Regions from separate parts of the Rhizobium sp. KDH_Rht_773_N genome, predicted to be linked through region 1. Evidence: predicted binding sites of a transcription regulator. Region 1 holds the regulator's gene; the other holds the start of a gene.

Evidence for each region. Region 1 encodes LexA, which represses DNA repair genes until DNA is damaged. Its sites were predicted from a motif close to TGTTCNNNNTGTGTTCNG; they were not measured.
Region 2: ACU8HS_RS01735 (DUF5680 domain-containing protein) is a predicted target of LexA. The motif match lies at 2,707-2,724, and genes of this name have one in related genera.

Annotation. Positions count from the first base shown of each region.
Region 1 covers NZ_CM129525.1:32,742-37,015, reverse strand. Annotated here, with positions in the region: gene ACU8HS_RS00190 (ComEC/Rec2 family competence protein) at 1-1,782, shown strand, start outside; gene lexA (transcriptional repressor LexA) at 1,763-2,488, opposite strand; gene ACU8HS_RS00180 (VOC family protein) at 2,686-3,573, shown strand; gene kdsA (3-deoxy-8-phosphooctulonate synthase) at 3,570-4,274, shown strand, end outside.
Region 2 covers NZ_CM129525.1:328,215-332,488, forward strand. Annotated here, with positions in the region: gene dnaE (DNA polymerase III subunit alpha) at 1-2,472, opposite strand, end outside; gene ACU8HS_RS01735 (DUF5680 domain-containing protein) at 2,785-3,246, shown strand; gene ACU8HS_RS01740 (ABC transporter ATP-binding protein) at 3,250-3,933, opposite strand; gene ACU8HS_RS01745 (lipoprotein-releasing ABC transporter permease subunit) at 3,984-4,274, opposite strand, start outside.

The sequences.
Region 1 (4,274 bases):
CCGGCGGGGCCGGCGCTCCCCCATCTCAACGATTTTGCCTTCAGCGCCTATTTCGACCGCATTGGCGCCAACGGCTTCTTCTATGGGGCGCCGAAAAAGGTGGCGGAACAGTCGGAGCAGGCAGGCTCGCTCGATGAGGCCGTCCTGGAGTGGCTCTATCGCCTGAGAAGCGGCATCGGCGATCGGATCCGCTCCACCCTGCCCGGCGACACCGGGGCCTTTGCCGCCTCCCTTGTCACCGACGAGAGACGCGCGATCTCGGATGAAACGACGGAAGCGTTGCGGCAATCCGGCCTTGCCCACATTATCGCAATCTCCGGCCTCAATATGGCGCTCTCCGCCGGCATCTTCTTCGTCGGCCTGCGTGTCGTCCTCAGCCTGTTTCCCGGCATTGCCCAGGCGTGGCCGACCAAGAAGATCGCGGCCGCCGGCGCGCTCGCTGCGGTAACCGCCTACTATCTGATCTCGGGTTTTGCCGTCTCCGCCGAACGCGCCTTCATCATGATGGCGATCATGCTGGTCGCCGTCTTCTTCGACCGGCCATCGATCAGCCTTAGAAACGTGGCGCTGTCCGCTCTCGTGATCCTCGCTGTCTCGCCATCGGAAGTGCTGGGACCAAGCTTCCAGATGTCCTTTGCCGCCACGCTCGCACTTGTCGCCGGCTACGATCTCTGGAAGCGGCGGCCGATGCGTGAGAACGCTCTTGCCAGGCTGCCGATCATGAAGCCGATCTCCATGGTTGGCAGCTTCTTCGGCGGCGTTTTCCTGACGTCGCTGATCGGCGGCTTCTCGACGGCACTGTTTTCGATCGAGCATTTCCACCGCCTGACGGCCTATGGCCTGCCGGCAAATCTTGCGGCCATGCCGGTCATTTCCTTCATCGTCATGCCGGCGGGCATGCTGGCAATGCTGCTGATGCCCTTCGGCCTGGACGGCTGGCTGTGGCAGGTGGCAGGCTTCGGGCTCGATCTGGTGATCACGATCGCCAAGGCGATCGCGGGGTGGGGCGGCAATATAGATATCGGCCGCTTGCCCGGCTGGTATTTCCCGACAGCCGTCTCCGGCTTTCTGCTGCTGACGCTGCTCAGAACGGGGCTGCGGCACATGGGAACAGCAATTGTCGCGGTCTCCACGCTTGCTGTGGCCGTTCTCCCGTCCGGTGCGGCGCCCGATATCGCCATCTCAGAGGATGGCGGACTCGTTGCCATAGTCGATGGAGAGGCGATGGCTTCAAACCGTGAGAAGCCGCCCGCCTTCATCTTCGAACAATGGCAGCGGGCGCTTGCCCTCGAAGAGCACCGCAAGCCGGTAATGCTCCAAGCCGCCAAGGCGCCCGCCGCGCCTGACGGCAAACGGTTGCAGCTTTCGCCGGATCAGCAGAATGAAGCCAGAGAGGCGATGCGACAGGCAGCCGACACCGGCCCTCCCTCGCGTTTCTCCTGCCTGAAGGGCGCCTGGTGCAGCGTCGCGCTCGCCAACGGAAAGAGGCTGACCGTCGTCGACAATGCCGCCCATCTCGGGCCGGCCTGCGATACGGCCGATATTGTCGTGACCCCCGTCCGGCTGCGCTTCGACCGCTGCCGTTCCGGCGCGCTGCTCTTTACCGGCGAAACGTTGCGCAGGACAGGTTCCGTCGAACTTCGGTTCACAGCCGACGGAGTCGAGGCCACCACCGCATTCGACACGTTGCAGCGCCCCTGGATGCGTCACCGCGCCTATGACTGGCGAAGCAATACATTCGCGGACGCCGGCCTGTCACCGGTCAGTGATAGCGGCGAATGAGGCCGACGAGCTTGCCCTGAACCTTGACGCGATCCGGCGGGAAAATGCGGGTCTCGTAAGCCGGGTTTGCAGCCTCGAGCGCAATCGATGCGCCCTTGCGGCGGAAGCGCTTGAGCGTCGCTTCCTCGTCATCGACGAGTGCAACGACGATATCGCCGGGATTGGCCGTGCTGCCATTGCGGATGATGACCGTGTCGCCATCGAAAATGCCGGCTTCGATCATCGAATCGCCGCGAACTTCCAGCGCATAATGTTCGCCGGAGCCGAGCATATCGGTCGGAACCGTGATGTCATGCGTATTGTTCTGGATCGCCGAGATCGGCACGCCGGCGGCGATGCGCCCCATGACGGGAACGGAGACCGAATTGCCGTTGTCGGCGGCAGGTGCCGGCTTGGCCGAGGCGGGAGGCGCCACAGGCTGCGGCTTGCCGAGACTGCCCTCGATGACGCTCGGCGAAAAGCCGCGGCGGGGTTGCAGGCTCGGGCTGTAGGCTTCCGGCAGTTTGATGACTTCGAGCGCTCGCGCCCGGTTCGGAAGCCGGCGAATGAAGCCGCGTTCCTCGAGTGCCGTGATCAGCCGGTGAATACCGGATTTCGAGGCCAGATCCAGGGCGTCCTTCATCTCGTCGAAAGACGGCGGAACGCCTGACTCCTTCATCCTTTCGTGAATGAAAAGAAGGAGTTCCTGTTGTTTGCGCGTGAGCATGGCGTGTAACCCCAGTCTTGAAACAAATCCAGAACGGACACTATATGTTCCATATGTGTTCCGCAAGTGGCTAAATTTTCGTAAAACTTCTGTTCATTCTGTCGAGAATTTTATTTTTCGCGGCCCTTGCGCCTTCGCGCCCTTGCCTCGCAAGGCCTGCTGAAGCACATCTCCTTGTCATTGCTGGAGGGAACCCGATGCGCAAAGACAGGCTTCCGATCGATCATCTCGTCTTGCCGGTGACGGATATCGACCTTGCCCGCGAAAGGCTGGGCAAGCTGGGTTTCACGGTCGCGCCTGATGCCCGCCATCCCTTCGGCACGGAAAATGCCTGCGTGTTCTTTGCCGACAAAACCTATCTTGAGCCTTTGGGCGTCGCGAGCGTTGCGGAGAGCGAGCAGGCGGCGCGTCGCGGCAACGTCTTTGCCGCCCGTGACCAGGCATTCCGCTTCCGTTGCGGCGACGAGGGCCTTTCCGCGATTGCCTTCGCCACCGGCGATGCAAGGCGAGAACATGCCCGATTCGTCGAGGCCGGCATCAGCGCCGGTTCGCTGCTGCAGTTCGAGCGTCCGGTGAGAATGCCAGATGGCGCAGAAAGTGTTGCCGGCTTCCGGCTCGCCTTCGCCGCCGATCTCCGGGCGCCGGATTTCCTCCTCTTTGCCGTCGAGCGCGTGAACCCGTTGCCCGCCGATCGCGCCGTATTGGAAACGCATGCCAATGGTGTCACGGGTATTGCCGAAATTGCCCTGGCTGCGCCGGAGCCGAACGCCTTCGGTGTTTTCGTCCGATCGGTCGCGAGGGTCGTGTCAGCTGACGACACGGGCTTCGGGCTGCAGATTGCCACCGCCAATGCGAAGATCAGCCTGATGACGCCTGAAGGACTGGAGGCCTATTACGATCTGGTGACGCCCGATACCGATCGCGGCCTGCGTGGACGGGCAATCCTCTTTGCGGTCGGCGATCTGGCCGTGACAGAAGCGCATTTGGCTGCTAACGGGGTCACATACACACGCAAGGCCAACCGAATTCTGGTGAAGCCGGCGCCCGGGCAGGGCACGCTCTTCGCCTTCGAGGAAAGATCATGAGCACCAATACGAACTCCGTGGTGACGGTCGGCGAGGGCGCCGGCAAGGTTACTTTTTCCAATACCGGTCGCCTGTCGCTGATTGCCGGCGCTTGCGAACTGGAAAGCCGCGACCACGCGTTCATGGTTGCCGGTACCTTGAAGGAACTCTGCGCCAAGCTCGGCATCGGGCTCGTCTACAAGACGTCCTTCGACAAGGCGAACCGTTCCTCGCTGTCGAGCAAGCGCGGTGTGGGCCTTGAGAAGGGGTTGGAGGTCTTCGCCGACCTGAAAAAGGAACTCGGCATTCCGGTTCTGACGGACATCCATACGGAAGAACAATGCGCCGAGGTGGCCAAGGTCGTCGATGTCCTGCAGATACCGGCTTTCCTGTCCCGCCAGACGGATCTTCTGGTGGCCGCGGCAAGGACCGGCCGCGTCATCAACGTCAAGAAAGGCCAGTTCCTGGCCCCCTGGGACATGAAGAACGTGCTCGGCAAGCTGAACCAGAGCGGCAATCCAAACGTTCTTCTGTGCGAGCGCGGCGCCTCCTTCGGCTACAACACCCTGGTTTCCGACATGCGCTCGCTGCCGATCATGGCGGCAACCGGTGCGCCTGTCATCTTCGATGCCACACATTCGGTCCAGCAGCCCGGCGGGCAGGGGGAAACCTCGGGTGGCGAGCGGCAGTTCGTCGAGACGCTGGCGCGCGCAGCCGTTGCC
Region 2 (4,274 bases), 300 kb from region 1:
GACCTCGATGCCGAGACGCTTGGCATCCTGGCGGAAGTCGTTGACCTTTTCGGTATTCGACATATCGAGCGTCATCGACGCGGCCAGGAACTCGACCGGGTAATGCGCCTTCATATAGGCCGTCTGGTAGGAGACGATGGCGTAGGCGGCGGCGTGCGACTTGTTGAAGCCGTAGTTAGCGAACTTCGCCAGCAGTTCGAAAATGTTGTCGGCCTGCGGCTTGGAGACGCCGTTCTTGACCGCGCCGTCAACGAAACGTTCGCGCTGCTGGTCCATTTCGGCCTTGATCTTCTTACCCATGGCGCGGCGCAGAAGATCGGCTTCGCCGAGCGAATAGCCCGACAGGACCTGGGCGATCTGCATCACCTGTTCCTGGTAGACGATAACGCCCTGCGTTTCCTTGAGAAGATGGTCGATCATCGGATGGATCGATTCCAGCTCTTCGTCGCCATGCTTGCGGGCATTGTAGGTCGGGATGTTCTCCATCGGACCGGGGCGATAGAGGGCGACCAGCGCGATAATGTCTTCGATGCAGTCCGGTTTCATGCCGATCAGCGCCTTGCGCATGCCGGCACTTTCAACCTGGAACACGCCGACGGTTTCGCCGCGCGACAGCATCTCGTAGGTCTTCTTGTCATCGAGCGGGATCTTGGCGAGATCCACCTCGATGCCGCGCTTCTTGCAGAAATCGACGGCGACCTTCAGCACGGTCAGGGTCTTCAGGCCGAGGAAGTCGAACTTGACGAGGCCGGCCTGCTCCACCCACTTCATGTTGAACTGCGTGACCGGCATGTCGGAGCGCGGATCGCGGTACATCGGCACGAGCTTCGACAGCGGGCGGTCGCCGATCACGATGCCGGCGGCGTGGGTCGAGGCGTGGCGATAGAGGCCTTCGATCTTCTGGGCAATGTCGAGCAGCCGGGCGACGACGGGCTCCTTGGCCGCTTCTTCCTGCAGCTTCGGTTCTTCCTCGATCGCCTTCGACAGCGGCGTCGGGTTTGCCGGGTTGTTCGGCACCAGCTTGCAGATCTTGTCGACCTGGCCATAGGGCATTTCCAGCACGCGGCCGACATCGCGCAATGCGGCGCGCGCCTGCAGCGAACCGAAGGTGATGATCTGCGCCACCTGCTCGCGCCCATATTTGCGCTGCACGTAGCGGATCACCTCTTCGCGGCGGTCCTGGCAGAAGTCGATATCGAAGTCGGGCATCGAGACGCGTTCCGGATTGAGGAAGCGTTCGAAGAGCAGCGAGAAGCGCAGCGGATCGACGTCGGTAATCGTCAGCGCATAGGCGACCAGCGAGCCGGCGCCCGAGCCGCGGCCGGGACCGACCGGGATGTCGTGCTGCTTGGCCCATTTGATGAAGTCCGAAACGATCAGGAAGTAGCCGGGGAACTTCATGCGCTCGATAACGCTGAGTTCGAATTCCAGCCGTTCGCGATAGTCCTTCTCCTCGTAGCCAGCCGACATGCCAAGCGTCGCCAGGCGCATGTCCAGCCCCTCCTGCGCCTGCCGGCGAAGCTCTAGCGCCTCGGCGCGTTCTGCCTCTTCCGGATCGGCGGTGGCGCCGGTGAAGCGCGGCAGGATCGGTTTGCGCGTCTTCAGCACGAAGGAGCAGCGCCTTGCGATCTCGACCGTATTGTCCAGCGCCTCCGGCAGATCGGCGAAGAGCTTTTCCATCTCGGCACGGCTTTTCAGGTAGTGATCCGGCGAGAGACGGAAGCGGCTGTCATCGGAAACGATGGCGTTGTGAGCGACCGCCATCAGCGCGTCATGCGCGTCGTAATCGTCGCGCGTCGGGAAGAAGGCCTCGTTGGTCGCGACCAGCGGCAGGTCGTGCTTGTAAGCAAGGCCGATGACCTTCTGTTCATGGCGCCTGTCGTAAGTCCCGTGCCGCTGCAGCTCGACATAGAGCCGATCGCCGAAGATGCGCTTCAACGTCAGCAGCCGCGTCTCCGCCGGGCCGGCATGGCCGTCCTTCAGCGGCATGTCGACCGGGCCTGTCGCGGCGCCGGTGAGCGCGATCAGCCCATCCGTGCCGATCTCCTCCAGCCAGGAGGAGCGGATATGGACGGTCGAGTTGCCTTCGCCGCTGAGATAGGCGCGGCTGACAAGGTCGACCAGCCGCTCGTAGCCAGCATCGGTCGCCGACAGAAGCACGATGGAAGGCAGCTTGACGAGCGCCTGCTGACCACCCCGCCGTTCGGTTTCGAGACCGTCTTCCATGTCGATCGACACCTGGCAGCCGATGATCGGCTGCAGGCCCTCGTCCATCGCCTTCTGGGAAAATTCCAGGGCGACGAAGAGATTGTTGGTATCGGTGATGGCGATCGCCGGCTGGCTGTCGCCGGAGGCCTTGTAGAGGATCTTCTTGAGAGGCAATGCGCCTTCGAGCAGCGAATAGGCGGAATGAACCCTCAGATGAACGAAGCCCGGCTTTCCGCCGATCGCACCCTGTTCCGCATCCGCCATGACATGCCCTTCCAACCGCCTCAATGAAGAGCGCGCATTGTCGGCATTGAAGGCGATTCTGTCCAGAAAAAGTCCCGCTTCAGGACCGCATGGCAGCCATGCGGTCCCCCGAATTCTTACATTGCCATGACGATCAGCGAGAAGCTGGCGATGAACATTGCGATGGAGGTGAATGCTGCGATATCACGGATCATGTCAGTCATTTGGCTCTCCTTTGCTCTTATGTTTTTAATTTGTTCCATGTATGTTCTGTTGTCAACAGGATTCCCTCCCGCTTCCGCGGGACATGGTTAACGTCGGAGCAGAGAGACGATGGACGTTCTGGAACTCAATGGCTTCATAGTCGAAGCCAAATCGCAGACCTATGTCGCCGGCGCCAAGGCGCAGCCTTCCTATCGGATCGGTGCCCATGACCTCGGCTACAAGCGCGGCATCTGGCGCTATCTCGACAGCTATTTCGGCGGCACGGATTTTGCCGGTCAGGAAGTCGTGTGGCTGGAGGAAAAGCCGGTCTGGGCCATGAACTATTTCGGGCGGATCATCGAGCCCGACATCATCGATGCGACGGTCGCCGGCAGCATCATCCGCGCCGCCCTGTCACAGCTCTACAGGCAGGGCCGCTTCCTCGGCGGCATGGTCTTCGATCACACGCTCGGCCACTATGTCGATACGAGCGAAGGCGATTGCACGCATTTTCGCGGGCACGAATTCATCGAGGTGGGTGGCCGGAAGGCTTACGAGCTCGATTATCGCGGCGGCCTGATCGTCGCCTGAAGATCAGAAATCCACGACCTTGCCGTCGGAGATCGTCACGCGCCGGTCCATGCGCCGGGCAAGCTCGTGATTGTGGGTGGCGATCAGCGCGGCGAGGCCGGACTGGCGCACCAGCGCTTCGAGCGCGTCGAAGACGTAGTTGGCGGTTTCGGGGTCGAGATTGCCGGTCGGCTCGTCGGCCAGAAGCAGGCTCGGCGCATTGGCAACGGCACGGGCGATAGCCACACGCTGCTGCTCGCCGCCGGAAAGCTCCGCCGGCCGGTGCGTGCCGCGATGGCCGATGCGCATATAGTCCAGAAGCATCTTTGCCCGCTCGCTCGCCTCTTTCCACGAGAGGCCGGCGATGAGCTGCGGCATCATGATGTTTTCCTGCGCGGAGAATTCCGGCAGCAGGTGGTGGAACTGATAGACGAAACCGATCTCGCTGCGGCGGATCGCCGTGCGCTTCTCGTCGGAGAGGCCGTCACAGGGGCGGCCGTTGACCGTCACCTCGCCGCCATCGGGATGTTCCAGCAGGCCCGCGACATGCAAAAGCGTCGATTTGCCCGTGCCGGACGGCGCCACCAGCGCCACCATCTCGCCGCTCGTCAGCGAAAAATCCGCGCCCTTGAGGATGGTCAGCAGCGTTTCGCCCTGTCCGTAGTGGCGCTCGACGCCCGAGAGCTTGAGAACGACGTTGCGTTTCATGAATGCGGCATTCCTTGGATTGGGCCTTGAACGTGGCCTGTGGCACGGCCTTATTCGTAACGAAGGGCCTGGACGGGGTCGAGGCGGGAGGCGCGCCAGGCCGGAAAGATCGTTGCGATGAAGGAGAGCGTCAGCGCCATGACGACGACGGAGACCGTTTCGCTGATATCCATTTCCGCCGGCAGCTGGCTCAGGAAATAGAGCTGCGGATCGAAGAGCACCGTGCCCGATACCCAGGAGAAGAACTGGCGGATGGATTCGATGTTGATGCAGACGACGACGCCGAGCAGCACACCGGCGATCGTGCCGACAATGCCGATCGCAGCCCCGGTCATGAAGAA